3 regions of the Trichocoleus sp. DQ-A3 genome follow, and region 2 is predicted to be linked to each of the others. Evidence: predicted binding sites of a transcription regulator. Region 2 holds the regulator's gene; each other region holds the start of a gene.

Region 1 (10,276 bases), on a different contig from region 2:
GCTGCCCTCTATGCTGCCATCAAGGTCGCTCAGCGCCCCGAAAATGAGGGACGATTGATTGTCATGGTTCAGCCCAGCTTTGGAGAACGCTACTTAAGTACACCCCTGTTCCAAGATCCAGAACCGCGAGTGCCAGCTGTGCTGGGTTGACGCTACAGTAACTGTTAGTGGTCATTAGTTAAAAGCTCATGAGCTATGAGTCATTAGTCATACCTCTACCTACTAATGACTCATGCCTCTGACAGAAAGCTATTTCCATGACAGATTCCACTCACTACGACACCCTTGATATTAGTCCCGCAGCGACTCCGGTACAGATCAAGCAAGCTTACCGGCGTCTAGTGAAGCTGTTTCATCCAGATGGTAATCGCGAAACAGCGAACCACGAGCAAATTGTCCGGATTAATGCTGCTTACGAAATACTGGGCGACCCTCAACAGCGGCAGTCTTATGACCAGATGCTGCTCAAAGATCGCCTGAGACACGAACAATCTGTTAACAATCATCCGTCGCGACGAGCCGAATCATCAGCGACATATACTTCGGCGCGATCGCAGCGATACCAGCAAGCCGATGCTTCGGCGCGATCGCAGCGGCAACAGCAAGCCGACACCGAAAACCGATACTACGCGCATCGACAACAGCAAGCCAACGCTGAAAACCGATACTACGCGCATCGACAGACAGCAATAGATGCCGACGAACAACTGGAGCAATGGCTTCAGAAAGTCTATGTGCCGGTCAATCGCTTGATCTGTCGCATTCTCAATCCTCTGGCAGACCAACTAGACCAACTTTCAGCCGATCCTTTTGATGATGAACTGATGGAACAATTTCAGGCTTACCTGAAAGAGTGTCGTAACTATCTCAAACAAGCTCAGCTGGCTTTTCGTTCTTTGCCTAATCCAGCCAATGTTGCTGGCGCAGCAGTTCACCTTTACTACTGCCTCAATCAAGTAGCAGATGGCATTGAAGAGTTAGAACTTTTTACGCTCAACTATGATGAAGGCTACCTGCACACGGGTCAAGAACTTTTTAGAATTGCCACTGGTTTGCGCTGCGAAGCGCAATACGCAGTCAAAGACATTGCTTAACCATTAAAAATTAGAAACTAGCTTTTTTTTCTCGTTACCAGTAAGGGCTTTTTCTGTCCCGTCCCCTACTGTGGTAACGGGGCTTGGATGAAAGTACAGCCTCCCCAGTGACCAAAACAAAAATAAAAATTTAAGAATTTCTCAATTTTTATTTTTTAGTTGTTTCTCTGGGATTCCAACGCATTACATCTGTCCAAGGAGCTTTTTTAACTGTAAAGTCACAAGACAAAATGTGAGTAACGGAATTGCCCGTCTCACTCGTAGACCTCAATAAATGTAGCACTAGCGTTAGAGAAAAGCGCAGCGTACTCTCAGGACTAGAGAGTTTTTTGAGCTTGGATGGATCAAAAAGGGGCGCTGAGATTTTCAAAACATCGGTTTGCAAGTCGCGCTGGAGAACGTCTTCAACAGTTATTTTTTCTTTAAGAATTTTTCCAGATCCAATAAAGCTATAAACTTGACGCTGGGAGAGATCCAGAATCATGCTGGGCGTCAGGCGAATCACTCGCCGCGATCGCCCGTCGAAATCTGTCAGCGAACTGCGATCCCAGTCTACGTCAATTGAATGCTCCGCAGATTTATTGTCAATCTGGATCGATAGTTCGCGCAGTCGATCTAGTTGGTATCGCTTTTCCAGCTTAAATTGGATATCGACGCGATCTCTTAGATTTTGTGCTTCCAGTTGTCCATTTAAGGATTCTCGATCGAGATGGACTATCACTTGATTTCTATCTACCGATTTAAAAACTCGGTATAAAACGTAGGTGACACAGATGATGTAGACAGTCAAGATGAATAAATTGCGGTCATCCAAAATTAGTAATTAGTGATTGGTAATTGTTAATTGGGGAAAGTTTTTAATTACAAACTTTTCTTTTTGAAAAAAAGAAACTTACTTATTTTTACTTTAAAATTAAGTAATTAAAAACAAAAATTTTTGTCTCCCATTAATTTTTAGCAAAAAATTACAAGCTATAAGAAAAGTAATTCATGAACATGATACTAGTCATCCTTAACTGTGGAAAAATTATCAAACCAGCCACGCCGCCAGAAAAAGTAAATTAAACCAGATGCGATCGCTATCATTAATGCCCAGCAAAGCGGATAGCCTAAATACCAGTTTAGTTCTGGCATATTGAATGGAGATTTTTCTGTATTAAAGTTCATGCCGTAGATTCCAGCAACAAAAGTGAGGGGAATAAAAATACTAGAAATCACAGTCAAAAGCTTCATGACTTCATTCATTCTGTTGCCAACCGAAGACATATAAACATCCATTAACCCAGAGGATAGTTCTCGATATGTTTCCACCATGTCCATTACTTGAACCGCATGATCGTAACAGTCTCTTAGATAAATTCGGACTTCTTCACAAATAAGAGGACTCCCATCTCGAATTAAGGAATTTATGGCATCTCGCTGGGGCCAAATAGCGCGACGGAGTGCCAACAATTCGCGCCTAACTTGATATATTTTGTCTAGAGTCTTGCGTGTAGGATTGGCGATAACTTCTTCCTCTAAATCTTCAATTCGCTCACCATAAACTTCCAGAACCGGAAAAAAGCCATCAATAATTGAATCCAACAGTGCGTAGGCTAAATAATCGGCACCGCGCTTGCGGATAGTGCCCTTATTGTGACGAATGCGATCGCGCACAGGTGTAAAGCAATCCCGGAGTGGTTCCTCCTGCACAGTGAGCAAATAGTGTTTCCCCAAAATTAAACTCACTTGTTCGCTGTAGAAGCCAGTGCCTTTTTCTTTAGGCATCACCATCCGGCTAATAAGCACCAGATGGTCTCCCTGATCATCCACTTTCGGTCGCTGGGGTACATTTACCACATCTTCCAAAACCAATGGATGTAAATGAAAAACCTGTCCCAATTCTCGCAAAATTTCTTCATCTCCTAAGCCCAACACATCCACCCAAGAAACCGACTCGGTATCCAAATAGCTAGCGCACGCTGCTGGGGTCTCAAGTGGCATGCAGATGCGGTTTGCCTCGTTGTAGTCAATTAAGATAATTTTGGGTGGCGGAGAATTTTTATTAATAAAAATTGTTCCTGGTAGACTACCAGGTTTATCGTAAAAGTCTTCAAACAAAGAATTATCATCGTCTTCGTCTTCATTATATTGTGTAACTACTTCCGCAGGCTGGGGGCGTCTTTGTGTCATACAGGTTTACCTTGTAGTTGAATATTTGTTTTAGAACTTTAACTATTTTAATCAGCAATATTTTCTTTTAATAAACTCAAGTTCTTCCTTTAGACCCGTAGTATGAAGCCATCCAACATATCCCCCAAAATTACAAACATCTTGATTATCAAAAACATAAACATGATGAACCTGAAGAGGGTTTATAAATACGCGGAGCGTACCACTACCATCTTTAAACTTTAAATATACTATAGCGACCTTAGAATTATTTTCTTGATCGTTAGTCATCCCTGGCACTTTGTATAAACGAGTAGTCACCTCTTGGAGCATACTGTCATTCAAGCTTGAGGCTTTCTTTTCTCCTAAAATATTATCTGCAATCAAACTCGCCGTTCTTTGGCACTGCCAGTACCAGGCATGACCATCAGCTGCCCCTAAAGCCATTGCTGCCTCAAGTTGACCAATACTACGTGCGGCTTTTTCCAGAGGGTTAGCATTCGTTGAAACATACTCATCTCGGAAAAACAGATTATCAACTGAGTTTATATTTAAGCTTGACCCCAGGGGGTAAGCGATAACATCAGAAGAATGAATCATGTTAATCCATCTAAGAGGAGCTTTTTCATAGTTATCTGCAAATTTTTTTACTGTCTCAGGACTGACTTGCAGCATCGTATTTAAAAATAATATAGGTGAACCCATTGTAGTAAGACTTTTTAAAGTAACCTTTTTTACGTTACTAGATGAATTAAAACCATGAATCATTGCCCGAATGTCAGTGGCTGGATCTTGAGGACTAAATCTTTCTGAAAATAAAACGTCCCATAGGATAACGCTTCCTAAAGAGTGTGCAACAATATGGAGTTCAGTTTCTTCAGAATTGTTTTTAAGAAAATCATATAATTGTTGTGCGATAAGTTTTCTAATTGCTTCTCCACGTTCTGGATTAAAGTAAGTTAAAAAATCTCCGCCGAACTGAGAAAGAAATCCTTGCCTAAGTTCTTTATAACGAAATATATCGTCAATACTAGTTTGAGAATGTTCTTTTTTAAGCTTTTGTAAATCTTGATGAATAAAATTCCATATTTTGTCTACATCAGTTAATATATTGCCCCAAAAACTGGAGTATAAGTGGGGTAAAGATTCACCTCTTTGGTCGAACTCATTTTTAATGAGAAGTTTCAAATTATCTGCATATTGAACAGTCCGTGTGGCAACGCCATGAATAAAAAAAACTAGCATCGTTAAATTTAACCCTCTGACTGAGTGAAAATTTTCCAAAGAATTACCTCTATATAGGGTTCCCTAGAATTCACCCAAGCTAACAGTCTTTGTATCCAATGGCACAGTTTATCCAGAACGCTGATTAAACAGAAGTTTGAGGAATTATCCCGGTTAAGTAGGTTTGAACCCTATAATTTTTCAATACTGTAACACTCTTACAATGAGCGATCGCTACAAAAAAGCAGCTTGCCGTTTGAGACAAGCTGCTTTTCTTTCAGTCCACAAAGGTGGGCTTTGTTTTTATCGCTTCAGGTTTCAACCTGTGGGCGCTGGGGACGCGAACAATGGACTACATCATGCCCATGCCGCCCATGCCGCCCATGCCGCCCATGCCGCCCATGCCGCCCATGCCGCCCATGCCGCCCATGCCGCCCATATCGGGGGCACCAGCCGCTTTCTTCTCAGGCTTCTCGACAACCAGGGCTTCAGTGGTCAACACCATCCCGGCAATCGAACCGGCATTTTGCAACGCCGAACGTACAACTTTCGCAGGGTCGATAATCCCAGCGGCGATCAGGTCTTCAAATGTGTCGGTAGCCGCGTTGTAACCGATATTCAAATCAGTCTCGCGCACCTTCTCGACAATGACAGAGCCTTCGACACCGGCATTATCTGCCATCTGACGCAGGGGAGCTTCTAGAGATCTGCCCACAATGTCAGCACCGACTTTTTCTTCGGCGTCCAGACTATTTTTAATGTCAGCAACTTTCTTGCTCAGGTAAATCAGCGTCGCGCCACCGCCAGGAACGATACCTTCTTCCACAGCAGCTTTGGTCGCGTTGAGGGCGTCTTCAATCCGCAGCTTGCGGTCTTTGAGTTCGGTTTCGGTCGCCGCACCCACTTTGATGACGGCGACACCACCGGCAAGCTTAGCAATTCGCTCTTGCAGCTTTTCTTTGTCGTAGTCAGAATCCGTTTCTTCTAGCTGCTTGCGAATTTGGGCAATCCGCTTTTGCACATCTGCCGTCTTGGCATCACCAGCGACGATGGTGGTGTTTTCTTTATCAATGGTGATTTTCTGAGCAGTTCCCAGCATCTCCAGAGAGACGGTATCTAGGCTCAAACCAACTTCTTCTGAGATTAGCTGACCGCCAGTGAGAACGGCGATATCTTGCAGCATCGCTTTGCGGCGTTCGCCAAATCCAGGCGCTTTGATGGCGGCTACATTCAGTACGCCCCGCGCTTTATTTACCACCAAAGTTGCCAAAGCTTCTCCTTCGATGTCTTCGGCAATAATCAGCAAAGCTTGACCGGAACGGGCAACTTTTTCCAAGACGGGAATCAAATCCTGGATAGAGTTGATTTTTTTATCCGTCATCAAAATCCGGACGTTTTCATATTCCACCACCATCCGTTCGGAATCGGTGATGAAGTAGGGAGAAATGTAGCCGCGATCCAGCTGCATCCCCTCGACGACATCCAGTTCCGTTGCCATCGATTTGGATTCTTCAACGGTGATCACGCCGTCTTTGGTGACTTTATCCATCGCTTCGGCAATCATTTTGCCGACTTCTTCATCGTTACCAGCGGAGACGGTTGCCACTTGCGCGATCGCGCTACCTTCCACTGGTTTCGCGATCGCTACAATCTCCTCCACTAAGAAGGCGATCGTTTTTTCGATTCCCCGCCGCAAACTCACTGGATTTGCCCCAGCCGCTACGTTCTTCAAGCCCTCACGAATCATCGCTTGAGCCAGAACCGTCGCTGTCGTCGTGCCATCACCCGCAATATCTTTCGTCTTGGATGCCACTTCCTGAATCAGTCGAGCGCCTGTATTTTCCAGGGGGTCTTCTAATTCAATTTCCTTGGCAACGGTGATACCATCGTTCACAATTTGGGGTGCGCCAAACTTCTTCTCTAGAAGGACATTCCGCCCTTTCGGCCCCAGCGTAATGCGAACGGCGTCTGCCAGGACGTTCACGCCCCGCTCTAGTGCCCGCCGCGATTCGTCATTAAATGCAACGATTTTTGCCATGTTTTAGGTTTTCAGAGCGCTTCCATTAGTCAATTTAGCACTCACTGGCACAGAGTGCTAATCCGAGAGGATGAGAGTCCTCACCTCGACTGATATCGGGGAGGCACATAATAAACAGCTAGAGCGATCGCACGCACTTTTGAGTTACTTTTTGTAACGAAATTGCCGAATTCTCGATAACTAGAGCGGATTGGATTGAATGCGTTTATCATCCACTTTTTGATGCTCTGTCCTTGACAAAGGAAATAATTTATGCGTTCACCAAAAAAAAGAGCGGTAGGGCTGCAACCTTGCTGCGATAGACTTCATCCCATTTGTTGTATCGTTCCTCCTCATATGCTGAAGGAGGTTCTCCAGAATGGCAACCCTGAGCAGCGGGCATGGGCTTTTCAAACCTTAACCGTGTCAGAACAGTTTCGCGGACGGCGCTTGACAGTGGGAAATATCTCGTTCGCAGCATCACCGGGAGAGAAGCGTCGTACCATCTTTGATGCTAAAAATGGCAACGATCTACCAGGCACCTTGGTGCGGAGTGAAGGCGATCCTCCCAGCGAAGATGCCGCGATCAACGAAGCCTACGACGGATCGGGTGCAACTTATGACTTGTACGAGCAGGTGTTCGAGCGGAATTCCATCGACAATCGAGGGCTGCGTTTGGACTCGACGGTTCATTTTGGCGTGAAGTATGACAACGCTTTTTGGAACGGCGACCAAATGGTCTACGGTGATGGGGATGGAGAGATTTTTGAACGCTTCACCAAGGCGATTGATGTGATTGGGCATGAGCTAACCCACGGCGTCACCCAATATGAAGCCAATCTAATCTATTACGGCGAATCTGGCGCACTGAATGAATCTTTTTCCGATGTCTTTGGTTCTCTGGTGAAACAGCGGGTTCTCAATCAGACCGCCGAGGAAGCTGACTGGATTATCGGGGAAGGTTTGTTTACCGCCAATGTTAAGGGCGTTGGGATTCGCTCAATGAAGGCACCGGGGACAGCATACGACGACCCAGTGCTAGGCAAAGACCCCCAGCCTGCGACTTATAAAGACCGCTACAAAGGGCTGGAAGATAACGGAGGCGTGCATATTAACTCAGGGATTGCCAACCGTGCCTTTTATTTAGCAGCAGTGGAAATTGGCGGCTACGCTTGGGAAAAGGCAGGGAAAATCTGGTATATCGCTTTACGCGATCGCCTGCGCTCTAGAGCGAATTTTAAACGGGCTGCGAATACTCTCATTACAGTCGCTGGAGAACTCTACGGCGAAGGCTCCAAGGAGCAGAATGCAGTCCGCAAAGGTTGGCAACAAGTGGGAGTGATTTAAATTAAAAATGCGTGCATTAAAAATGGAAGAGGCAATTCTTCATTTTTAATTTCTGCGTGCAGCTGCCATCAGCCATTCCAGCAGCGGTCTTAAGTTTCCAGGTACGGCGGATTCACTCACTAAAACAGTATGTTGCTGAGTGTTTTCTTCCACCGTTAGCTTGTACTGAAAGCGGTCGGGTTGGGGAGTGTTGGAAGCGATCGCGGCAGGCAAATCAAAGAAATCAGCTGCGTCAATCAGGAGGCGCAGCTGATTTGCTTCATTTGCAGGCAGAGTCGTAGTGTCAAAAACTTTTGTCAGGCGCATCCCAGCAAAGCCGCCAGTCCGTTCAAAAGAAATTCGCATAGTTTCCCTCGCAGGGAGCAAGACTAACTCCATAGTAAGCAGTGATGGATGTTATTCTTTGTCGGCCTCTCTCTTTCCCACTCCGACCGCGAGGAGAGCGTCACTACGCTCACAGTCCTCTGCCGCTATGGTCGCTATGCCATCACCATACCGCCGTCCACATTGAGCGTTTGACCCGTGATATAGGCGGCAGCCGGATCGGCGGCTAGGAATCGAACTAAACCAGCAACCTCCTCTGGTTGACCGTAACGACCGAGGGGGATGAATTTTAAGATTTCCTCTGATTTGATATTGCTCGTCATATCGGTGGCGATAAATCCAGGGGCAACAGCATTGACTGTAATGCCGCGAGTGGCGAGTTCTTTGGCGACGGTTTTTGTAAATCCAATCACTCCCGCTTTGGCAGCGCTGTAGTTTGCCTGACCGGGGTTGCCCATCTGACCGGCAACGGATGAAATATTAATAATGCGCCCGGAGCGTTGCTTCAGCATCACCTTACTGATAGCTCGCGTACACAAAAAGACGCCAGTGAGGTTAAGGTCAATCACGGCTTGCCAATCTTCCGGCTTCATCCGCAACAACAGGGTATCGCGGGTAATTCCAGCATTATTCACCAAGACATCAACGCGCTTCCACTTCTCCATCACGGTGTTCAGGAGGGCGTCTACTTGATCGGCTTTGGATACGTCTGCTTGGAGGGCGATCGCACTACCGCCTGCTGCGGTAATTTCACTCACGACTTCTTCGGCTGCTCCACTAGAACTGGCATAGTTAATTGCTACACTGGCTCCCTCAGATGCCAATTCTAGGGCGATCGCTCGACCAATTCCTCGTGAAGCGCCGGTAACGATGGCAACCTGTCCGCGCAATCTTTGCTGGCTCTCTGGCAATGCTTCCATCAATAAATTCCTCTCGATCCGTTATGAACGCGGTTATTTAACTGCGCTAACGATCTTAGGTCGATTCGTACCTCGGACTGAACGAATCAATACGCCAAAAGATTACGATTGTCGTGAAAGAGCAGAAAACACTTTGATCGCATGGCAACTAAAAAGCAGTTCAACAATTTCCAAGAGTTACTGTCTGGGTCTGAAAAGCCAGTGTTGGTGGATTTTTACGCGACTTGGTGCGGTCCTTGTCAGATGATGGTCCCGATTCTGGAGCAGGTAAGCGCCCAGATGAACGAACGGTTACAGGTTGTAAAAATTGATACGGATAAATATCCAAACTTGGCGAGCCAATATCAAATTCACGCCCTACCAACGTTGGTTTTATTTAAAAATAGTCAGGTAGTTGAGCGCATTGAAGGTGTGCTGACAGCCCCACAACTTATCCAGCGCCTAGAAGCGTTGGTTTAAGGCTATATCGGCAGTATCTGGGTGTAACCAATAGCTCTCTTTGGCGAAAGCATCCACAGATGCTGACGATCGCAGACGCGGATATGTACGGGAACTCCTATCTTACCGCCTTCTGAGTCAGCTGCCAAACCAGCCCGGAACTTGACTTCCGGGCTAATCTTTCAACTTGGTGCATATCTCGGAAAGCTGGGAGAAGTGCTGCGAAGGGAGGCTGCATTTTTACCGCCGAGATGCCAAACCGAAATTCATTTCTGGAGAGTAATTGGTAATCTACAAAGCTAAAGAAAGCGAACCCTTAAATCATTTGCCAAGAGTCATTAGTTTGTTGCTAATGACTCTTGGCAAATGACTAAAGACCTATTACCACTTACGGATGTTTAGCCCATCAAAAGGAAATCGGATGAGCGATCGCTATCATACGGAAGGCTTTCTCAGCTTCAACACAAGTTGCCTAGTCTTGAGAAGTGCCTGGAGCAACGCTTGATTCTGGAGAACTATTGGGAGGAGCCACCACAACCCCTTTATCCCCACGTTGCTCGCGTTTTTTTCGATCTGCTTTTAGCATATCTTCCATAGCCAGCTGCATTTGAGCCATTTTCTCCAAATTGCTGCGATACAGCTCTAGGTCTTTGAGTAATTTATCTTCTGGCAGGTTTAAGGCATTACAGATTTGCTTGAGCGCCTCAATCCGCTGCTTTTCGTCTTTTACCAAATCGGAATCTGCTACTTCCAGCAGCGTA
Region 2 (10,276 bases):
AAAGGTGGACGAATACAGAGATAGGCAAGGGGTCCCAGTAGAGGAACCAGCGATACTGCCCAAAAAACTGGGGGAATATTGAACCCTCGACGCACCATATCATCCCCGAGAACGCTCGGAAACAACAGACAGAACAGGCAAAAAGCCAAACTCATGCCATTGACAAAGCGATCGCTTTGGAATTGTTGAATAAACCCTGCCCAATCACCCGCAAGCAAGCCAAATGCTAGCAAGAAAAGCGTGCTGAAATTGAGGATAATACCCGTCCAGCGAGAATCAAAAACTTTCAGCAAGGTATCCTTTTGCCCGGAAAACTCTTGATTCGGTTCCCTCAATGCTAAATAAGGTATTAGGCTAATCACTCCCGTTCCCGCTGAACCCAAAGCAAAAGGCCAGAAACGAATCTTTTGCATCCTCCCATCGACGAACAAAAGACAGCTATAGATGAGTATCCAGATGCCAATCAGGGAAAATATAGAAAGGATAATTGGGTTGACCTGGGTCCACTGACCCGTCAATATATTTTTAATGAGCCTCAGTGTGTCTGGCGTAATTGGCGGTGCCAGCAGCAAAACATAGGAGATAAATCCAGCCCATAATAACCAAAGTGCTGTTTTTCTAGCCATATTTCCATCAAATTTTAATTTCTAGATTGTGCGGGTTGCCGTTCCGTGGAGAAAGCTTCGGCATTAGTTTCTGGTAAGGGAGGACGCAGGCAAAGATAAGCTAAAGCGCCAAACAAAGGAATCAGTGCCACTATCCAAAAAAGTGCAGAATTCTTGATTCCCCGACGCCCCATGTCATCTCCCAGAAGTGCAGGAAATATTAACCACAGCAAGCAGAAATCCAAGCTCATGACATGAACGAAGCGATTTGTCTGGAACTGGTGAATATAATCTGCCCAATTACCGCCCAACAAGCCATAAACAACCAAACTCCCAGCGCCCAATGTCAGCAAAAGACCAAGCCACCGGGAATCGAGTATTTTCAGAAATAAATTCTTTTGTCCGTGAAATTCTTGGTTGGGTTCTCGCAATGCTAAATAAGGTAGCAAAGCAAACGCTCCGACTCCAAAAGAGAACGCCGAAAAAGGCCAAGCTTTTACCTTTTGCTGTTTGCCATCAATCAACATTAGGCAGGCGTAAATCATCGGTACGATGCCCAGCAGATTGAATAGAGCGACAACTAGGGGGTTAATCCCCGCCCATTGACCTGTAGAGAGATTTTTTATCAGTTCAAACGTGCCTGGTTGTTCAGGAGGTGCTAATAGAAAGGCATAGGTAATAAATGCTGCCCAAAGCGACCAAAAGCCAACTTTTCTAACCATATCAATATCAATGAAAAATGAAAAGTAAAAATTAGAGCTAATCGAAATTAGCCATGTTTATCGTTCGTGGTTCGTAGTGAACGGCTACCCATTAGCTAATCGCGATTAGCTATTAGCCATTTTCTAAATTAAGCGGGTTGCGTAAGAGCATCAGAGAGATAATCGGCGGCAGCTTCAACGAGTGCGATCGCATTTTCGTACACCATCCGCGTTGGCCCCAAAACCCCCACACTTCCCACGGGTACTGAACCCTGCTGGTAAGTTGCAGAAATCAGCGTACAGGTACGCATCGGTTCTAAAGGATTTTCCGAACCAATCCGCACCGTCACCCGCGAACCAGAAGTGACATCTGAGATAGCCGTGACATCTGGTCTAGGCCATTCAAAGATTAAAGGCCACAGCTGGTCTTGTTCCTCTTCCAATAGATGTATAAGCGTCTGCACTTGCTGTAACTCGGAAAATTCTGGCTGACGCAATACTTCAGCGACGCCACGAACCATAATTTGAGTTGTGGCAGGTTGGGAAGTGCGACGGATCAAGTCGGAAAGCAGATTTCGCAAGGAATCGACATATCGTTGAAATTCTCGGTCTAGTTCGCTCCAGTCTAAAGTTGCCAATTCACTGAGCGATCGCCCCCGCAAGTGGCTATTCAGAAAATTCGATAAAATTTGCAACTCCCGATCTACAATTTCTGCGTCCGGTTGCTCATCCTCCGATTCTGAGAGCGGTAACTCCATTAAGACGCTAGTCGTCTCATAAGAATCCGTCACCACAATCAGCATCACCCTTCCCGGATCGAGCTGCACCAGTTGCAAATGCCGCAAACGATTAGTTCGAGTCTGCGGCATCGTGATCAGGGTAATATAACCGCTGAGCGTTGCCAGAATTTGCGCTGCACCCCGCAACACAGTCTCGAAACTCTGATGTTCCAAGTTCAAACGGTTTGTGAATAACTGCTCTACCTGACGCCCCAAGGCTTCAGAAGGCTTAATTAATTGATCGACATAAATTCGATAGCCAGAGTCAGAGGGAACCCGTCCAGCCGAGGTATGGGGTTGATAGAGCAACCCCGCTTTCTCTAAGACGCCCATTGCATTGCGAATCGTCGCTGGACTGACGCACAGATTATACTCGTCTACCAAAGCTTTTGAGCCGACTGGCTCAGCCGTCGCAATATAGTGACGGACAGTTGCCCAGAGAATACGTTGTTGACGGTCAGTCAGACTTACTTGCCTAGCCATTTAAACGAAAGCCGAATTGGATAGGGTTTTAAAAACAATTGGAAATTCCTGGACTTCTGATGATGAATTTCTCAGTAAGTCCGGCGCTCTTGTCAAGCAAGCAGCCGATTAAATATAGGATAGGTTAAAACAGAATAGCAGATGCTGCCTTCTGCCTGCCGGTTCGCCACACCCAGCCAGTAGAAGCATAACAGCCGCCGAACTTCAACCTTAGACATACCATGACGATCGATCGCAGAGTTAGGACATTATCGCTACCCGTAACTCTAGAGTCCACAGTCTCTATCAGGATTGTCTGTAGTCTACTCGACTGCATCGAAGTTTGTCAGCCAAAACCTCTAAATACTTATTTCGCTAGTAAAAATTAAAACAATATCGTGAACCGTATTTAATTAAAAAATCTAGCCCCAGCCTTTTTCCTTGGTAAGGAAGAGGAGAATTTCTGCCCTCTTGTTGCAGGAAAGGGTTGGGGGAGAGGTTCCAGCTTCAAGATAGTTTTGTACTGGGATCATTAGTATTGGGAAATTGTCGGATCGACTCGGATTGAGTAGGCATCGATGCCACCAGCAATATTTTTGACATTGGTGAAGCCTTGCATGTGTAGCCACTGGCACATCTGCGCCGAACGGATGCCATGATGACAGAGAACCAGCGTCTCGGCGTGCGGATCGAACTGGGTCTGGATTTGGTCAGCCCAGTCGGCAAATTCCGACAAGGGGAGGTTTTCAAAACCCTCAATGCTGGCGATCGCAACTTCCTGTGGTTCTCGCACATCCACCAATTGCAGACTCTCAGGGGAATCGGCAAGACGGCTGGCAAGTTCTTCTACGCTAATCTGGGGAATATCTTGGCGAAAAGATTGAGCAGACATGAGGTTGTGCAACGCTGGAGATTAACTAAGATTTTAATAGTTGGCAGTCCGATGAGCTGAAATAATAGGTTCTGGCATCGGGATTAGTGTTCTTAGCTGAATCGCGCTCACCCAAGGTCTACATTTCACCATGAAGCGACGCTCGTTTTTCTACGTTCTGGCAGCTGGCGTTTTAGTGCTGCTGTTAATTGGTGCCGGTGGCTTTTACTGGCTGAGGGCAAACAGTCCTCTCGCCCTTCTAGGGGGTGGGGAGGTGACGAACCCATCTGCCACCATATTTGTGCCGAAAAAGGCACCCGTAATGGTGTCATTGCTTGTGAATCCAGATCGGTTGGAAGGGTTGCGGCAGGCTGTAGCGCGTCCCGCGAACCGCAAGCGATCGCGTGCAGAACTCAACCAATTTAAACAAAGCTTACTCGCGAACACGGATCTGGACTATCGCCGAGATATCCAACCCTGGCTGGGGGATGAAATCACGCTGGCTCTCACCAGCTTAGATATCGATCGCACCCGTGACAATGGAGAGCAGCGCGGGCTGCTACTGGCTGTCACCACCAAAAATCCGCAACGCAGCCGCGAGTTTGTGGATTTGTTCTGGCACAAGCAAGCAAATGTTGAGACAGATTTAGTCTTTGAGACTTATAAAGGTGTCAAGCTGATTTATAAGAATCAGGATTCAGTCGTCAAAACTCAAGACGCGGTCAATAAAGGCTTTTACAACCGCGATAGATCGGCATTGCCAAAAGACGCAATAAACCGCGCCTCAGCTCAAAACTCGGTTGCTACCGCAGTTGTTGGCGATCGCTTTGTGTTGTTTGCCAATAATCCTAGGGTGCTGAAAGAAGCCATTAATAATGTGCAAGCGCCCAATCTCAGCCTCAGCGATTCAACTTCTTATCAGCGGGCAATCGAAAGCATCTCTCAGCCGAAAATTGGTCTGACTTATGTAAATCTACCCGCGCTGGCGAAGTTGCTGGGGAACAATTCACAGATGGAAATTGACCCAACCTATGAGAGTTTAGCCATCGCCATCTCTCCAAAAACTCAAGGATTGCTGGCAGAAACCGCTTTATTAGCGGCTACCGGACAGGAAATCCCCTCGACAACTCCCAGCCTATCTCAACCAGTCGGAGCGTTGCAGTATCTACCAGAGAAAATAGCGATCGCAGCTTCTGGTAGTAACTTAGAGCAACTGTGGACTCAACTCACTTCTGGATTAGATAGCGATGATAGCCTTGTCCAACTGATCGATCAACCCATCGCGAATCTCCAAGCTCGTTGGGGCATTGATTTAAAGCAAGATATCTTTAGTTGGGTGCAAGGCGAGTACGCTTTAGGAATGCTACCTCGTGCCGACCGCAAAGATTCAGATTGGATTTTTGTCGCCGAGAAATCAGCAACGACAAAGGCAGAAGCGGCAATCGATCGTCTAGATGCTGTTGCCAAACAGCAAGGGTTGAGCGTTAGCTCATTTACCCTGGAGAATCAACCGATCTCTGCCTGGACACAACTCACAACCACTGCCGATAAGAATCAGGGTGAAGACCAAGATTCAGTCAAGCTAGAGGCACAGGTGAAAGGAGTTCACGCCAGTATCGGCAAGTACGAGATTTTCACCACTTCGATCGAAGCAATGAATCAAGCGATTAAGGCTCCTGATAATTCTCTCGTTAAGAGCGATCGCTTCCAGGCAAACATTACTTCTTTACCCCAGCCAAATAACGGCTATTTGTATCTAGACTGGGCATCTAGTCAGGCGTTCTTAGAGCGTCAGTTGCCAATTGTCAGAGTGGTGGAATTGGTGGCGAAACCGTTATTTAACGAGCTAAATTCGCTTGCCTTTAGCAGCTACGGCAGCGATGACGGGGTTCGCCGCAGTAAAGTCTTTCTCCGCCTAGGTGCTAAGGCTGAGGAATGATTCGCAAATCCGAGTTGGGGAAGGGAATTGGTAATCAGTAATCGCTAATAACTTCCCGCCTCCCCCGCTGCTGAGTCATATTATGATTGCTTGATTCCCATAATTTCCCGGAACCCCAAGAGATAGCTCTTTTGGGGTTCTCCTTTCTTTGAGCTACTGTGTATACACAAGTCTTCTTGAACTGCCAGTTCCGTTTTGCTCCCCAAGCCTTGTTTGTAGTCAGTAAAACAGTTACAACGAACCTAAACGCAACTGAATTTAAACCGAAAAAATGTCCAGCCTCTGCTGTCTAGTTGCCGATATCGCCCACGAAATTAACGACTCTGTGAATTTTATTTATGGCAACCTGGTTTAGACCAATAATTATATCCGAGACCTTCTTGAAATCTGACGCCTCTATAAACTAAGAGGTAGATAGAATTCGGCAAATTGTCTTGAATTTGTGAAATTTCTCATGGTTAGATGAAGCTGAGATGAAGCTGGTTGAGATTCACGAAGGCCTTTAAGTGACGCTAATTTTTCCAATCCGTATAAAAATGCACTAAATTTGGTACCGCTTTGGTTCATAGTTTTTCAATACTAGCCAAGCAATAATTCGGAGGAACTCAAAGCTGCATCTTTAAATTACAAGTAAACTGGAACTTAGTCATAGATTTACGTGACTATACAGTAGATTCGCGGTTTTTTTGCTTTTCACTTCAAAAAAATCTAACAAGTACCATGACAAAAAAAACTGCTAATGGTATAATTCCGCAATCTTTAGGGTTATTTGAATTATTGCCGGTACTTGTCTTGGCTAATTATTTACATTTAAACGAAATTAATACAGTGCGGGAAATTAACGCAGCGGTGGTTAATATCAGTGGTCGTCAGCGGATGTTATCTCAACGCACGGCACTGTTCGCCTTAAGACTAGTCTGTACAAAAGATATTGCCGAGCAAGAGAAATTGCGCTCTACTTTGCAAGCTGACCTGGATTTGATGGAACGATCTCACAGTGGTTTGATCGAGGGCAATCCGGAGATGAAACTACCGGGTCAACCATCATCTGTCGTTCGGTCAATGTACTTTGAGCCACCGTTAAATTTAGACCAGTACATACGCCAATATATCGCGCAAGCGAGAGCGATCGCCCAAGCAACCCCTGAAGAACTAACCTCAGACAATCCGCATCTACATTACATTCTTACAGAGTCTTCTACCAACCTGCTTGAGGCTCTAGATGCAGTGGTGAGCCAATATCAACAAGAAAGTGATATTGAACAACTCGCCCTTAATATTCATCAAGCGGAACTCTACGAGCAAAGTTGTGCCACCGCTGCCAAAGCTGTTGCTCAATCAAAGCATTTAGAGCAAGCTTTGCACGACCTGCAACAAGTCCAATCCCAACTCGTTGAAAAAGAAAAAATGTCCAATTTGGGATGTTTGGTAGCAGGGGTGGCTCACGAAATCAACAACCCTGTTAGCTTTATCTATGGGAACCTAAATTATGCAGTTGACTATGTGCAAAATTTGCTTGATTTAGTGACGCTTTACGAGCAAGAGTGCCCCAATCCTAGCTGCTTGATGCAAGAAAAAATCGCAGAACTCGACATAGATTTTCTCAGAGAAGACTTGCCTAAAGTGATGTCTTCAATGGAAATAGGGGCAAAGCGTATTCATCAGATTGTGCTATCGTTGCGGAATTTTTCTCGCAATGATGAACAGGTTATGCAGCAAGTGAACCTTCACGAAGGGATTGATAATACCCTGCTGATTTTGCAAAACCGACTAAAAGCACATGGCAACCATGCAGAAATTGAAGTGATTAAAGAGTATGCTGATTTACCTTTGGTGGAATGTTACCCAGGGCAAATGAGCCAGGTATTTATGAATTTGCTCGGTAATGCGATTGATGAGCTAGAGCGTTACAGTAGCGAAACCCCAAATAAAGGTTCTATTTCGGGGGTTCGCAGTTCGGATGAATTACTCAACAAACCCAGTCAAATTTTGATTCGCACAGAACTGACCTCTTCCAATACGATTATTGTGCGGATTGCTGATAACGGGCAGGGCATGAATGAAGATGTTAAAGCCCGATTATTTGAGCCATTTTTTACCACCAAGCCTGTCGGTAAAGGTACTGGGCTAGGGTTATCCATTAGCTATCAGATTGTAGTAGAGAAGCACAAAGGTTCGCTTAATTGCGTATCGGTACCTGGACAAGGAACAGAATTTTGTATTGAGATTCCCGTGTGGCACACCCAGGAAGAATCAACACTTAACAGAAGAAATCAACTTTTGGCAAGTTAACAGCCGTGAGAGCGCACCATTTTTGTAAAAAGTGCGAATGGAATTCTCCAGAGATATTTAGTCAAGGAAAAAGTTGTATTTTATTGATACAGCTTTTGTTGTTAATTGTTCATTCTCATGTCTAACTTACCGCCGCTGAATACCGAAACGATTTGGGCTATCCTGAACGATGAAATTGATGATGCCACAGTGAACCAACTAGTGTGGCAATGCTTGGGTTATCGCTACGACGCAGCGGCGAATCAATGGGACGCGAGCGAAGTTCCCCCAGAATGGCGAGATGAATATCCACAACCGCCTGATTTTATTGAGAACCGTCCACCAACGGTGAAGCTGACTCGCTCGATTCCGCCAGAGAACAAGCAGCTACTAAAAGAACAACTCGGCTTTAAAGGCTACAAATTGGGTGAATTTGGTCCCAGGCAGACTCGTCGGGCAACAGCGGCGAATTGGCTGTTGAGCTATATGCAAACCACCCGTTGAACTAAGTCATACTAAGCGGGACTCAAATCACCACTGCCCACGCCCTAAACTATAAACAAGTTATCGGGAGTGGATAAATCCCAGGATTGGCTGACTCCCGGCAACAAATTCATTGAATGGAGACTAATTCAGGTGGAGACAAACCAGAATGTGCCCGTTGAACACCAAAATGTACCTGAAGGGCATCGGGGGCTGCACGAATTTTTGTATAGCTCCGACGACGAACACGCTGCCCCTGAGATAGCGACTCCTGTCGATCTCGAAAACGATGGAACTGAAGTGCTACCGCTTCAGGATTGGTGCGATCGCGTCCAGAATGCGAAAATCGCTGGGGTGTACGCTGTGTTAGATACCCAATACCAGACGCAATATATCGGCTACTCGCGGAATGTGCTGCTTTCCCTGAATGGTCATGTCGCTCAAAATGGGAGAGAAACTTGCGCGTTTGTGCGGGTGCAGGCGTTCAAGTTCCCGAAACGCACGGACATGGAAAATTTGCGAGAGGCGTGGATTTCCGAACTCGGCAGCGTTCCGCCTGGTAACGCTGAGGTCAGTGAGATGTGGGCTAGCACGGTGGGCGAAGTTGCAAAAGCAGCCATGTCGCCCGAAGAGCGCAACGCCTATGAGGAGAAAAAGCTCAAACTTCGCAAGGCGATGGCAGATAGCACGCTCACTAAGGATCTTGCAGATGCCGAGGAAAGTGATGCCAAGCGGCAGCAAAAGCTAGAAGCGGCAGTAAATAACGACGACTGGAGTGCTGTCATTGATGGACAGACGCGGGAAACTCATTCGTAATCGTGAAAAAACACCCAAATGTCCTCATTTGGGTGTGAAAAGACAGGGATTCAATCAAAACTAAAAAGTCATCAGGTAAAAAATTAGGAATCGATAATTTTGAATACCCTTTCGATAGAACGTCTGCCATTAGGCAAGGTAATAATTAGCTGATTTGTATTCAAATTTAGAGTATAAGTGTACCGACCGTTTTTGGCGACATAAACATTCCTCTTTGGAGAAGAAACAGGGAGAAGAATGCTACCTTTGCCATTCTTCGCACGACCGACATAGAAGGTACCTTTGCGGGTGTAACAAATCCCTACATAATGATTGGTTGTTTCGACAGAGAAACCTTCTGCGATGTCGTTGATGCAATCGTTAGAAGCAGCTATTTGGATTGGGCGATCGCTTGCACCGGAAGCACTTTTTGTGAGTTCTGCTGCTTGTACTGTTGGTGCTAAAAATAATAATGCTCCCGCGTTTGCTAAAGCGAGTTTCAATGCTTGTTTGCCATTCAATCCAAGTTTCACGGATGCCATTTCATTTTCTTCCTTTGACAGAGCGTAATCAAGTGAGTAATCGTTTTGTTTAAGGATTAGCTGAAAAAATGAATTTTCGTACTAAAACTAAAAGCTGAACACCCACTATTATGCCTGAAACAAAACTAACAACTAAATAGTGAGAGTTGCTGCTATAGTATTACTCCAAACTATTAATTAACTTTTCAATAGAACGTCTGCCATTTGGGAGCTTAATAACGAGCTGACTCTTACTCATGTCCACCGTGTAAGTGTACGGACCGTTTTTAGCCGTAAATACATTACGGTTGTAAGAAGTAAGAGGAACAGTTATACCACCACGCCCATTCTTGGCATAACCGACATAAGTGTGGGGATTATCTCCGCCGCAAATATACACTAAGTAGTTTTTCGTTTCAGCAGCAACGAAAGTACTTTCATCTCTATGACAACCCACCTCTGTTTGAGCTAGTTCGATAGAGTGGGAAGTCGATAAAGTTTGAGATGCAGGTTGCTGAGAAGTGAAAGCAACCTTCTCGGCACTTTTTTCAGTTAGTTGTACAGCACCTACTGAAGGTGCTAAGAATAATAATGCTCCTGTGCCCGCTAAAGCTAATTTCAAAGCCTGTTTGCAATTGAATTCAGATTTCGTAAATGCCATAATTTGACCTTATTTGTAAGATAATAACCGTAAGATTACGGTTGTTTTTTGGGGAACTATCTGTTTGTCGATAGTTTTATCTTCAGAAGGGCGCAAGGCATTTCCAGAAATCCCAGAAATCTTTTGCGAGTAAACTAGGCAGGAAGCAATAAATCTTGATTTTTAGCCTTCGTATTCGCTATCGATTT
Region 3 (10,276 bases), on a different contig from region 2:
CCAAACTTATAAGGAATTTTCTCTAATGTTGACAATGGATTGCTTGGTTCTAGTAAATCGAGCAACTCGAGCTGATCCTGCACGGCTTGCTGCTTATCGCTCCATTCACGTTCTACTGGCTTGCAAAAATATTTACTTATATTTTTAGGCTTAATTAAACCTAGAGTTTTATTTTGTTTTTTAATACTATTGATGGAATCAAACTGAAAAGGGAAAATGAAAGATTTTATTTTTCCCCAATTATTCTCCGTCCCGACTTTTCTAAGGACACTTATAGAATCATCATCTATCCTATAACTTTCAGGTCTAGCATCCTTATCATTTTTTTCTATTCGAGCGCTGATAATACTCCATCTAGGAAATTTTTTATCGACTTCTAGCTCGCGGAAACGAATAGGATAAATGCGAATCCAACTTTTAGGATTTTCGTCGTCATCCAATAAGATTCCAGCCGTACAAACAGTTTCTTTGTATTTGGTGCTTATTGAAGGATAAGTCTTTGTTGCAATTAGTATTTTATTTCTTTCCATATAAGTTAACCTTCTTTAAATTCAAGGTGGCTTGGCGGTGCAAAGGGGAAAAGTTGGTTATAGGCTAGGCTACAAGGCCTGCTAGTGATTGTTGGCGCACGGGATCTCTGCCAAACCGTGAAATTTTCGATGCAAAAGAGCGATCGCGTTGCGCCGAAGAAGTCCGTTCGCTTTTGCTGGAACCATCGCCCCACTCGCTCAAAGCTGTTGAGATATTCTATGCGCTGTCGTAGAAGGGTCTTTTGGCGCAGGCGACTCTAGCTCAAACCCGTGCTTTTTGTACCAGTTGATAAGACCTGGAGTGGTGGCGATATCTTTGTGAGTCAAGCAACCGTAGATGTGTGTCATCCCCTTCTGGCGAGCGAAGTCAAGCGCAAACTTCAGAAGGTAAGTGCCTAGTCCTTTGTTGCGGTAGTTTCTAGGTTTGAGTTTAAATACTTTCCGCCACCTTGGGATCTCTACGACATCATCATCATCATTGGAGATAATCAAGTCGCTTATTTTCATTTCTCCTGGTGGATCGACGACGCATTGAAGCCGACCAACTTCATTATTTTGATATTGCAGCTTGACGACAAGAAGCCCGGATTCATCGTCATAATCGCCTTTCATCTGGTACTGGCGACCTTGCTTATCTTTAACTAATTGCTCTATCTCCTGAGTCATCCAGCCGTTCTCGTAGACTTTCTAAAGTTCCAAGGCATGATGAGTTCCGCTTGATTCCAAAACCCAAGTCGCTGTTATAGGTGTACTTGTAGCGATGGCGCGATTATCTATAAATTACTTCTTGGAAGTTATTGCTTATGGTGCATTAGGCGTCTATATAGCTTGGGCAGCCCATAGCTTATTCCACCAAATTCTAGCTTTAGGGCAGGTAAAGCGCTAATTGAGAAGTAAGCTCTATTTACACCAATGAAGTAATTTTAGTGAAAGCTGGAACCATAATATTGCCACTGTTAAATGGAAGCATAAGCCTGCCGTTGCGGCAAAGTTATGGGTAAAGTCACAAGGAAGCTAGAAGGCACAAACTCACAAAAAAAGCTGGTGACAAGATTTGAACTTGCGACCGGCTGATTACAAATCAGCTGCTCTACCCCTGAGCTACACCAGCAACCAATGTATAGAATAGCAATTTTTGAATTAAATATCCAGTCCTTTCAGTATTAATACTCAATTCTTTCCCAGGAACATCAGCCAAATCATCAAAACTAATTTGGGCTGGAGTCGCGATTGCCCTCGCCTTCATCTTTGCCAAACCTCTGGCTGAAATTTCCTTGCGTAACTAGACACAAACGTTCTCAGTTGCTGTAGGATGTATGTTCGTAACCATAAATTACGGTATCCCGACCGACTTACCGGGGATAAAAGGAGAGCGTTTCATGCGTTTGTGGCAAATTACTCGGCTTAAGGCACTTCAACCGTGGAAACAACAGACAGCCAGATGGCTAAAGGTCACTTCCCGGAAGGGTTTTGTGTTTATGTTCCTGTTGGGGATGAGTTTAAGCGTAGCGATCGCATCTTGCGCCCCCAGTAACTCTAATTCCCCTTCCCCGACAACGACTGCCGCAGGTGGTGCCAGCCCAGCGGCAAAAACCGGCGATGCACAAGTAACCCTCGTCTCCTACGCGGTGACTCGCGCTGCTTACGAAAAAATTATTCCCCAGTTCACCGCTAAGTGGAAACAGGAACGCAACCAAAACGTTACCTTCAACCAAAGCTATGGTGGATCTGGCTCCCAAACCCGTGCCGTAATCGATGGTTTAGAGGCGGACGTTGTAAACCTGGCCCTGGCTCTTGATACCGAGAAGCTTGAGAAAGCCGGGTTAATTGAAGCTGGTTGGGAGAAAGAAGCACCGAATGGTGCAATTGTAACCAAATCTGTTGCAGCACTGGTTACTCGCGAGGGCAATCCCAAAGGAATTAAAACCTGGACAGACTTAGCCAAAGATGGCGTGCAAGTCATTACAGCTAACCCCAAAACTTCTGGTGGCGCTCGCTGGAACTTCTTAGGTTTATGGGGTTCAGTGACCAGAACCGGCGGTGACGATGCCAAAGCCCAAGAATTAGTCACCAAAGTTTACAAGAATGTCCCCGTGCTACCGAGAGACGCCCGCGAAGCCAGTGATGTCTTTTTCAAGCAAGGACAGGGAGATGTCTTAATCAACTATGAAAACGAAGTAGTATTGGCTGGGCAAAACGGTCAGAAACTTCCTTATGTCGTGCCCGATACGAACATCTCCATCGACAGCCCGGTCGCCGTTGTGGACAAAAACGTTGACAAACACGGCACGAGAGAAATTGCAGAAGCGTTTGTCAAGTTTCTATATACCCCAGAAGCCCAACGAGAATTTGCCAAAGTGGGATTCCGACCCGTTGATCCAACAGTAGGGGAAGAAGTCGCGAAGCAGTATGCCCCAGTTAAAACTCTCTTCACCGCTCAAGATTTGGGGGGCTGGGACGAGATCCAGAAGAAATTTTTTGATGACGGAACAATTTTTGACAAAATTCAAGCTAGCAGTAGATAAAGACTGACTAAGAGCTAATTGCTAATTGCGTCATTATCAACCAAGAAAAGACTAGGATTCATTAGCAATTAGCCACAATTAAAACCGAGAACAATTACCGAATTTCATCATTCTTTAATACTGGATACTTTTCTATGGCTGTATCGGCTCCTCCTCAACAAACTTCTGTTTGGAAAAACCCATTTCGCCAGATAAGCAGTATGTCCTGGCCTTGGCGGATTACCTTGGGGTATCTCACCATCATGCTCATCCTGCCAGTGTCTGCCCTTGTGTTGAAAGCAAGTACAGAAAAACCGATTGATTTTTGGAGAATTGCCACCAGTCCCATTGCTCTTGCAACCTACGATGTTACCTTCATCACAGCCTTCATTGCGGCACTGCTCAACGGAGTGTTTGGCGTGTTAATTGCTTGGGTTTTGGTTCGCTATGAGTTCCCATTCAAACGGTTCATTGATGCAGCCATTGATTTGCCCTTTGCACTGCCTACCTCAGTCGCGGGTTTAACACTGGCAACGGTCTACAGCGATAACGGCTGGATTGGTTCCCTGCTAGCACCTTTGGGAATTAAGGTGGCATTCACGCGCTTGGGAGTGGGGGTGGCGATGGTGTTTATCTCCTTGCCATTTGTCGTGCGAACCTTACAGCCTGTATTGCAAGAAATGGAGCATGAAGTCGAAGAAGCCGCTTGGTCTTTGGGAGCCTCTAAATTTCAGACATTCTGGCGAGTTGTTTTGCCACCTTTAATGCCAGCGATTTTAACGGGTGTAGCGTTGGGATTTGCGCGTGCTGTTGGAGAATACGGTTCGGTCGTAATTGTGGCGGCGAATGTACCTTTTAAGGACTTAATCGCATCCGTGTTGATTATTCAGCGATTGGAACAGTATGACTATTCCGGAGCAACGGTGATTGGGACTGTTTTATTAGTAATTTCGCTGTTAGTTCTAATCGTAATTAATGTTTTGCAAGCGTGGGGACGAAAGTATGAACTCTAATGTAGCAGGGAAGTCTTTTAATCCAGAATTAAAAACTCCTCAAGTCTCCCCAAACCAGAAGGAAAAAAGCTGGGTAAAAGTTGTTTTGATCGGGGTAGCGATCGCTTACTTGGCTGTGATTTTGTTCATTCCAGCTATCAACGTCTTTGTGCAAGCATTTAAGGGAGGGTTTGGCCCGTTTATCCACAATATGACGGAACCCCATTTTCTCCATGCCGTAAAGCTGACTATCTTGATCGCCCTAATTGTCGTACCGATGAATGTCGTGTTTGGACTCTGTGCAGCGTGGGTGGTCGCACGACATCGATTCCGGGGTCGAACCTTTCTGATCAGCCTTCTAGACATCCCCTTTGCCGTATCCCCAGTCGTCGCTGGACTGATGATCGTGCTGCTCTATGGACGCAACGGTTGGTTTGGTCCACTGCTAGCGGCGGCAAACATAAAAATTATTTTCGCCGCGCCTGCAATGATATTGGCGAGTGCTTTTATTACGATGCCCTTCGTCGCCCGTGAAGTGATTCCCGTTTTGGAAGAAGCTGGTTCAGATCAAGAAGAAGCGGCTAAAACGTTGGGTGCAACTGACTGGCAAATCTTCTGGCGCGTCACTCTGCCGAATATTCGCTGGGGCCTCCTCTACGGCGTCATTTTGACCAACGCCAGAGTCATGGGCGAGTTTGGTGCCGTCTCGGTTGTATCTGGCAATATTGCGGGCAAAACTCAAACTTTGCCGTTGTTTGTGGAGGAAGCTTATAAGCAATACCAGACTCAAGCATCTTTCTCAGCCGCCGTTCTACTTGGGGCACTTGCGTTAGTTACCCTGGTCTTGAAAGAAATTCTAGAGCGTAAAACCAGTATTAAAGATGTTGAATAGGAGGAATTGAGGACTATGTATAGTACAAATGACTTGCCTGTAAATACATCAAAACCTGCTCAATCTACGACTGGGCACGAAGATAACAGACCTACTAAAATGCGTGTCAGAATCCGCATTCCCAAGGAATATCAGGAAGATCCCATCATCTCGCGACTAGTCTCTCACCACGGTGTCACAGTTAATATTGCTGCTGCCCTTTTAGGAGCCAACGCTAGAGATGATGGCTGGTTTGACCTAGAACTCTCAGGATCGACTCGCCAACTTCAAAGCGCCTTAACTTATTTGAATGAACTGGATCTAGAACTGTGGGGCAAATCTGACAGCGAACAAGATGGGTGGTAACGAAAATTTAAAAAGGCAAAATTAATAATTTCAATTATTAATTTTGCCTTTTTATTTGTTAAGCCATATTACTCTCAATCGCCCAACGAGCTAACTCCGTGCGGTTATGGAGATTCGTTTTACCTAACATATTGGATACGTGGCTCTCAATCGTGCGCTGAGAGACGTTCATCTGCTCAGCAATTTCTCGATTTGCCATACCTCTTGCCACAAACTGAACTACTTTCAGCTCGGTCGGGGTTAATTCTACAGTGTCAGGTACCTGGAGTTTCGACCCTCCTTCGGTTCCTCTAGCTGGATGATGAATTAGGCGAGTGGCCTGCTTAAGAGAAGATTCCACTTGCGCCACCAATTCTTCTGGCTCAAAGGGCTTGACCATGTAGACATCTGCCCCAGTATTGAGACCCTTGACTCGGTCTTGACTTTGACCTTTCGCTGAGAGGAATAGAACTGGAATCCAGCTGATGCGGGGATCTTCTCTGACGTGTTGCACAAGGGCAATTCCGTCCATCTCTGGCATCATGACATCACAGATAATCATGTCAGGAATATCATGCTCTAGAACTTCCAGTGCTTCCCGACCATTTTCAGCGGTGATGACTTCGTACCCCCGAAATTCCAGGTAGTCCTTGACCAGCAAAATCAGGTTGGGGTCGTCATCAATCAGCAACAGTCGTTTGTTATCTCTTATACTGGTGTCTTTCATGCTGTGCCACTCGCCAAGCCTGGAATTGTGAAAATTTAAACCGTTTTGTACGTATAGTTTACGTTTTTTTCAGCACCCTGCTGCACCGACTCCTACTAAGTCTAGGCAATTCCTATAATCTCTTTTTAGAAAATTATAGTCACTGACATGGGTCACAACGACGAAAATCTAGTAGGTACACGGAAGAATATAACGTAGCTACTATGTTACTGTATAGGGTTTTGGTAGTGGATGAACTAAGAAAGCGTATTCTTGCACAATTTTGTTGCCAATCAGATGTTCTTGGATAATCCGCTCAATGACTTCAGGAGTCGCTCCACGATACCAAACACCATCTGGGTAAACGACTAGAATTGGGCCTTGGGAGCAAACTCGCAGACAGTTTGCTTTGGTGCGGAAAATGCAAAGAGGGCTTTTGTCGGAAGGCTTGTCTAGTTTTAGCTCTTTAAGTCGCTTTTTCAAGTAATTCCAAGATTCTAAACTGGTTTCCTTGGAGCAACACTGGGGTAAGGTTGGATCGGCACAGATGAAGACATGGCGCTGAATTTGATTCAGTCCCAAGGTCTGCACACAAGCGGCGAGAGCGTTTGGGTCTGATGATTGACAAGTTTCAGGAATTTCAGGGCTAGACTCAGCCACTGTGTTTTCAGTCATTATTTATTTGATTTCCTTGGAAGAAGCGAGATATCCGTTTTTTAGGAGATTTTAGCGGTTCCAATTTTTTTTAGCAGATTGAGTGCGATCGCGCTATGCCATCCCAATGACTAAAGCCCTCTTTGTGTCTTAAGCATTTCTACTAAAGTCTTCCGACAACCGGATAAGTTCGGGAACCCGTACAAAGAATTTTGTTGCGATCGCACACTGGTTGGGCTAAATTAGCACTCAGAGGTTGAGAGTGCTAATTCTCAACGAACGAATCGTGTGTCTTGAGTCAAACCTGTAATAGGAGCGAAGTTTGTATGGCAGCTGTATCTCTAAGCGTATCCACTGTTAAGCCGCTGGGCGATCGCGTTTTTGTGAAAGTGAGCGCTGCTGAAGAGAAAACCGCTGGTGGAATTCTTCTTCCTGATAATGCCAAAGAAAAGCCTCAAGTAGGGGAAGTCGTCGCTGTGGGACCTGGCAAGCGCGATGACAAAGGCACTCGTGTTGAGTTGGAAGTCTCTGTGGGCGACAAGGTTCTCTACTCCAAGTACGCTGGCACAGACATCAAACTCGGCACAGAAGAGTATGTTCTGCTTTCAGAGAAGGACATTTTAGCAGTCGTTTCATAAAGTTATGAGTTCTGAGTTGAGAGTTCCCAGTTAAACACATCTGCTTAACTCAACACTCAAAACTCAATGCTCAACACTCCTTCAAAACTCAAAACTCAAAACTCAAAACAACTGAGGAACTATGGCTAAGCGCATTATTTACAACGAAAACGCTCGTCGCGCCCTGGAAAAAGGGATGGACATCCTAGCTGAAGCTGTGGCTGTCACTCTCGGCCCTAAAGGCCGCAACGTGGTACTAGAGAAGAAGTTCGGCGCACCACAAATCGTGAATGATGGTGTCACCATTGCCAAAGAAATTGAATTAGAAGATCACGTTGAAAACACGGGTGTTTCCTTAATTCGTCAAGCCGCTTCTAAGACCAATGATGCTGCTGGTGATGGCACCACGACTGCAACCGTTCTCGCTCATGCAATTGTAAAAGAGGGCTTGAGAAACGTTGCTGCGGGTGCAAATGCAATTTCTCTGAAGCGCGGGATTGACAAAGCCACTGGCTTCCTGGTGGAAAGAATTGCCGAACACGCCAAACAAGTAGAAGATTCCAAAGCGATCGCTCAAGTTGGTACCATCTCTGCTGGTAACGACGAAGAAGTTGGTCGGATGATCGCTGAAGCGATGGATAAGGTGGGTAAGGAAGGCGTCATCTCCCTGGAAGAAGGGAAGTCCATGACCACCGAACTGGAAATCACCGAAGGGATGCGCTTTGACAAAGGCTACATCTCTCCCTACTTCGCTACCGACATGGAGCGGATGGAAGCGGTTCTGGAAGAGCCTTTCATCCTGCTGACCGACAAGAAAATCACGCTTGTCCAAGACTTAGTGCCCGTTCTGGAGCAAGTCGCTCGTGCTGGTCGTCCTCTGATCATTATCGCTGAGGACATCGAGAAAGAAGCACTGGCAACCCTAGTGGTTAACCGCCTGCGGGGTGTGCTGAATGTGGCTGCTGTCAAGGCTCCTGGTTTTGGCGATCGCCGTAAAGCAATGCTAGAAGACATTGCCGTTCTCACTGGCGGTCAGCTGATCACCGAAGATGCTGGTCTGAAGCTGGAAAGCACCCGGTTAGAAATGCTGGGCAAAGCTCGCCGCATCAACATCACCAAGGACAACACCACAATTGTCGCCGAAGGCAACGAAGCTGCTGTGAAGTCTCGTTGCGAGCAAATCCGCCGTCAAATGGACGAAACCGATTCTTCCTACGACCGCGAGAAGCTGCAAGAGCGTCTAGCTAAACTGGCTGGTGGCGTCGCCGTCGTCAAAGTGGGCGCTGCGACCGAAACCGAAATGAAGGATAAGAAGCTGCGTCTGGAAGATGCCATCAACGCGACTAAAGCTGCTGTGGAAGAAGGGATCGTTCCTGGCGGTGGCACAACCCTAGCTCACCTGACTCCTCAGTTGGAAGAGTGGGCAACTGCCAACCTGAAGAATGAAGAGTTGACAGGTGCGATGATTGTTTCTCGTGCTTTGGCTGCTCCTCTGAAGCGGATTGCTGAGAACGCCGGTCAGAATGGCGCTGTCATTGCTGAGCGCGTCAAAGAGAAGGACTTCAACGTCGGCTACAACGCCGCGACGAATGAGTTCGTCGATATGTTTGAAGCCGGTATCGTTGACCCCGCTAAGGTGACTCGTTCCGCTCTGCAAAATGCCGCTTCTATCGCTGGCATGGTGCTGACCACCGAGTGCATCGTAGTTGACAAGCCTGAGCCAAAAGATGGCGCTCCTGCTGGCGCTGGCGCTGGCATGGGCGGCGACTTCGACTACTAATTCTAGTTCTTTGTGGGGTGGGCATTTTGCCCGCCCGCTTCATAAAACATCTGCCTCTACCAGGAAGCGGATGTTTTATTTTTTTACTGAAAGAAACTCAAATGAGTCACATAGGAGAACAAGAAAAAGCCTTAACTATATGGATATTGCAACCTATTGTTATTAATGAATCAATAAGATATAAATACCTTTTTTAGAACTATGTAAGTTCTATTGAGTTATCTACTTCCGAAACTCTTTTGCATTTAAGTAATTAAATAAATCCATACTTGCTTTAAACGGTTCATTAAATATCTCTGTACCCGAATACCTAAAAACTTCGTATCCGTTTGACTTCAATAAACGATCTCTTTTTCTATCATTCACGAACGATTTTTTTCCTGAATGATACTCGAAACCGTCACATTCCACTATAAGTTTAAAATTTTCATCTTCTGGTTTCCAAACTAAAAGATCGGCTCTAATTGACTTTCCATCTATTTTTAATTCTGGAAAGCTAGCTTGAATTGTAAAGTGATAAGTTTTATATCTGTAGTCGTTAAGGCGATGCTGTAATAAATATTCTTCAAAAGAACTCATTAAGTCTGAAGATATAGTTCCATCATCAGCTAATAACTGTACTTTACTTATAGTTTCATATATATTACCACGACTACAAATATCAACACTTTCTTTATAACCTTGGATGAATTCATGTATGCTTTTTGTAGCATTATGAATAGGTAAAGTAAAAATTGGTATAGGAGGAATTAATAATAAATCCTTCGCTGAAGGGAAAAGAAAATGAGTAATTATGGAATTAAAAAAAATCAATTCTATTGGTGATTCAGAATATTTATAGATTATATCTACGTTATTACTTGCTGAAAATTTTAAAATTTCTTTAAATAAAGATAAATCTTCATAAGACAAGAGAAATGAATATAAATTTTTACAAAGTTTATCAATTCTATAATTTATGACAGATAAAGTCAACTCTTTGCTAGTAAAATTTTCACGAACTTTCTTTAGTAACTCGACATCCTTATCAATATCAGAAAATTTATTCCAATTAAAATTAGCGGGTATTTTTTCTTTCATATTTAATCAAGCCCACTTCTTGCATTCATGTATTTTGTTCCTATACTGCTTGCAGGTATACCAACAACTACGCACTACTGGCGACTGTTAACGTTTGAAAACCGCGCTGTAAAGCTTCTTCAAGCGAAGAAATTGTAAATACTGGTCAAAGTTGAGGCTGGATAATAATCCGCCTACTCCCAGTATCAGCGATCCCA

What was found. The regulator HrcA, encoded in region 2, represses chaperone genes, less so after heat shock. The targets are predictions, from matches to a motif close to ANTTAGCACTCNNNANTNNNGAGTGCTAANT.
Positions count from the first base shown of each region.
Region 1: groL (chaperonin GroEL) is a predicted target of HrcA. The motif match lies at 6,540-6,570, and genes of this name have one in related genera.
Region 3: groES (co-chaperone GroES) is a predicted target of HrcA. The motif match lies at 6,843-6,873, and genes of this name have one in related genera.

Region 1 covers NZ_JAMPKC010000006.1:286,373-296,648, reverse strand. Annotated here, with positions in the region: gene cysK (cysteine synthase A) at 1-150, shown strand, start outside; gene NDI44_RS13305 (J domain-containing protein) at 258-1,094, shown strand; gene NDI44_RS13300 (hypothetical protein) at 1,243-1,908, opposite strand; gene corA (magnesium/cobalt transporter CorA) at 2,097-3,266, opposite strand; gene NDI44_RS13290 (hypothetical protein) at 3,318-4,529, opposite strand; gene groL (chaperonin GroEL) at 4,822-6,507, opposite strand; gene NDI44_RS13280 (M4 family metallopeptidase) at 6,760-7,833, shown strand; gene NDI44_RS13275 (protealysin inhibitor emfourin) at 7,879-8,178, opposite strand; gene fabG (3-oxoacyl-[acyl-carrier-protein] reductase) at 8,313-9,077, opposite strand; gene trxA (thioredoxin) at 9,219-9,536, shown strand; gene psb29 (photosystem II biogenesis protein Psp29) at 9,988-10,276, opposite strand, start outside.
Region 2 covers NZ_JAMPKC010000007.1:148,475-158,750, reverse strand. Annotated here, with positions in the region: gene NDI44_RS13965 (hypothetical protein) at 1-626, opposite strand, end outside; gene NDI44_RS13960 (DUF2834 domain-containing protein) at 641-1,327, opposite strand; gene hrcA (heat-inducible transcriptional repressor HrcA) at 1,456-2,568, opposite strand; gene NDI44_RS13950 (hypothetical protein) at 2,693-2,884, opposite strand; gene NDI44_RS13945 (rhodanese-like domain-containing protein) at 3,080-3,439, opposite strand; gene NDI44_RS13940 (DUF3352 domain-containing protein) at 3,570-5,357, shown strand; gene NDI44_RS13935 (ATP-binding protein) at 6,078-7,649, shown strand; gene NDI44_RS13930 (DUF1823 family protein) at 7,767-8,132, shown strand; gene NDI44_RS13925 (GIY-YIG nuclease family protein) at 8,265-8,927, shown strand; gene NDI44_RS13920 (hypothetical protein) at 9,011-9,448, opposite strand; gene NDI44_RS13915 (hypothetical protein) at 9,609-10,088, opposite strand; gene NDI44_RS13910 (CPXCG motif-containing cysteine-rich protein) at 10,251-10,276, opposite strand, start outside.
Region 3 covers NZ_JAMPKC010000002.1:667,954-678,229, reverse strand. Annotated here, with positions in the region: gene NDI44_RS06190 (hypothetical protein) at 1-530, opposite strand, end outside; gene NDI44_RS06185 (GNAT family N-acetyltransferase) at 729-1,196, opposite strand; tRNA gene NDI44_RS06180 (tRNA-Thr) at 1,570-1,641, opposite strand; gene NDI44_RS06175 (sulfate ABC transporter substrate-binding protein) at 1,910-3,055, shown strand; gene cysT (sulfate ABC transporter permease subunit CysT) at 3,190-4,047, shown strand; gene cysW (sulfate ABC transporter permease subunit CysW) at 4,037-4,918, shown strand; gene NDI44_RS06160 (NIL domain-containing protein) at 5,018-5,263, shown strand; gene NDI44_RS06155 (response regulator transcription factor) at 5,322-5,969, opposite strand; gene NDI44_RS06150 (ferredoxin) at 6,171-6,623, opposite strand; gene groES (co-chaperone GroES) at 6,929-7,240, shown strand; gene groL (chaperonin GroEL) at 7,362-8,999, shown strand; gene NDI44_RS06135 (DUF559 domain-containing protein) at 9,222-10,079, opposite strand.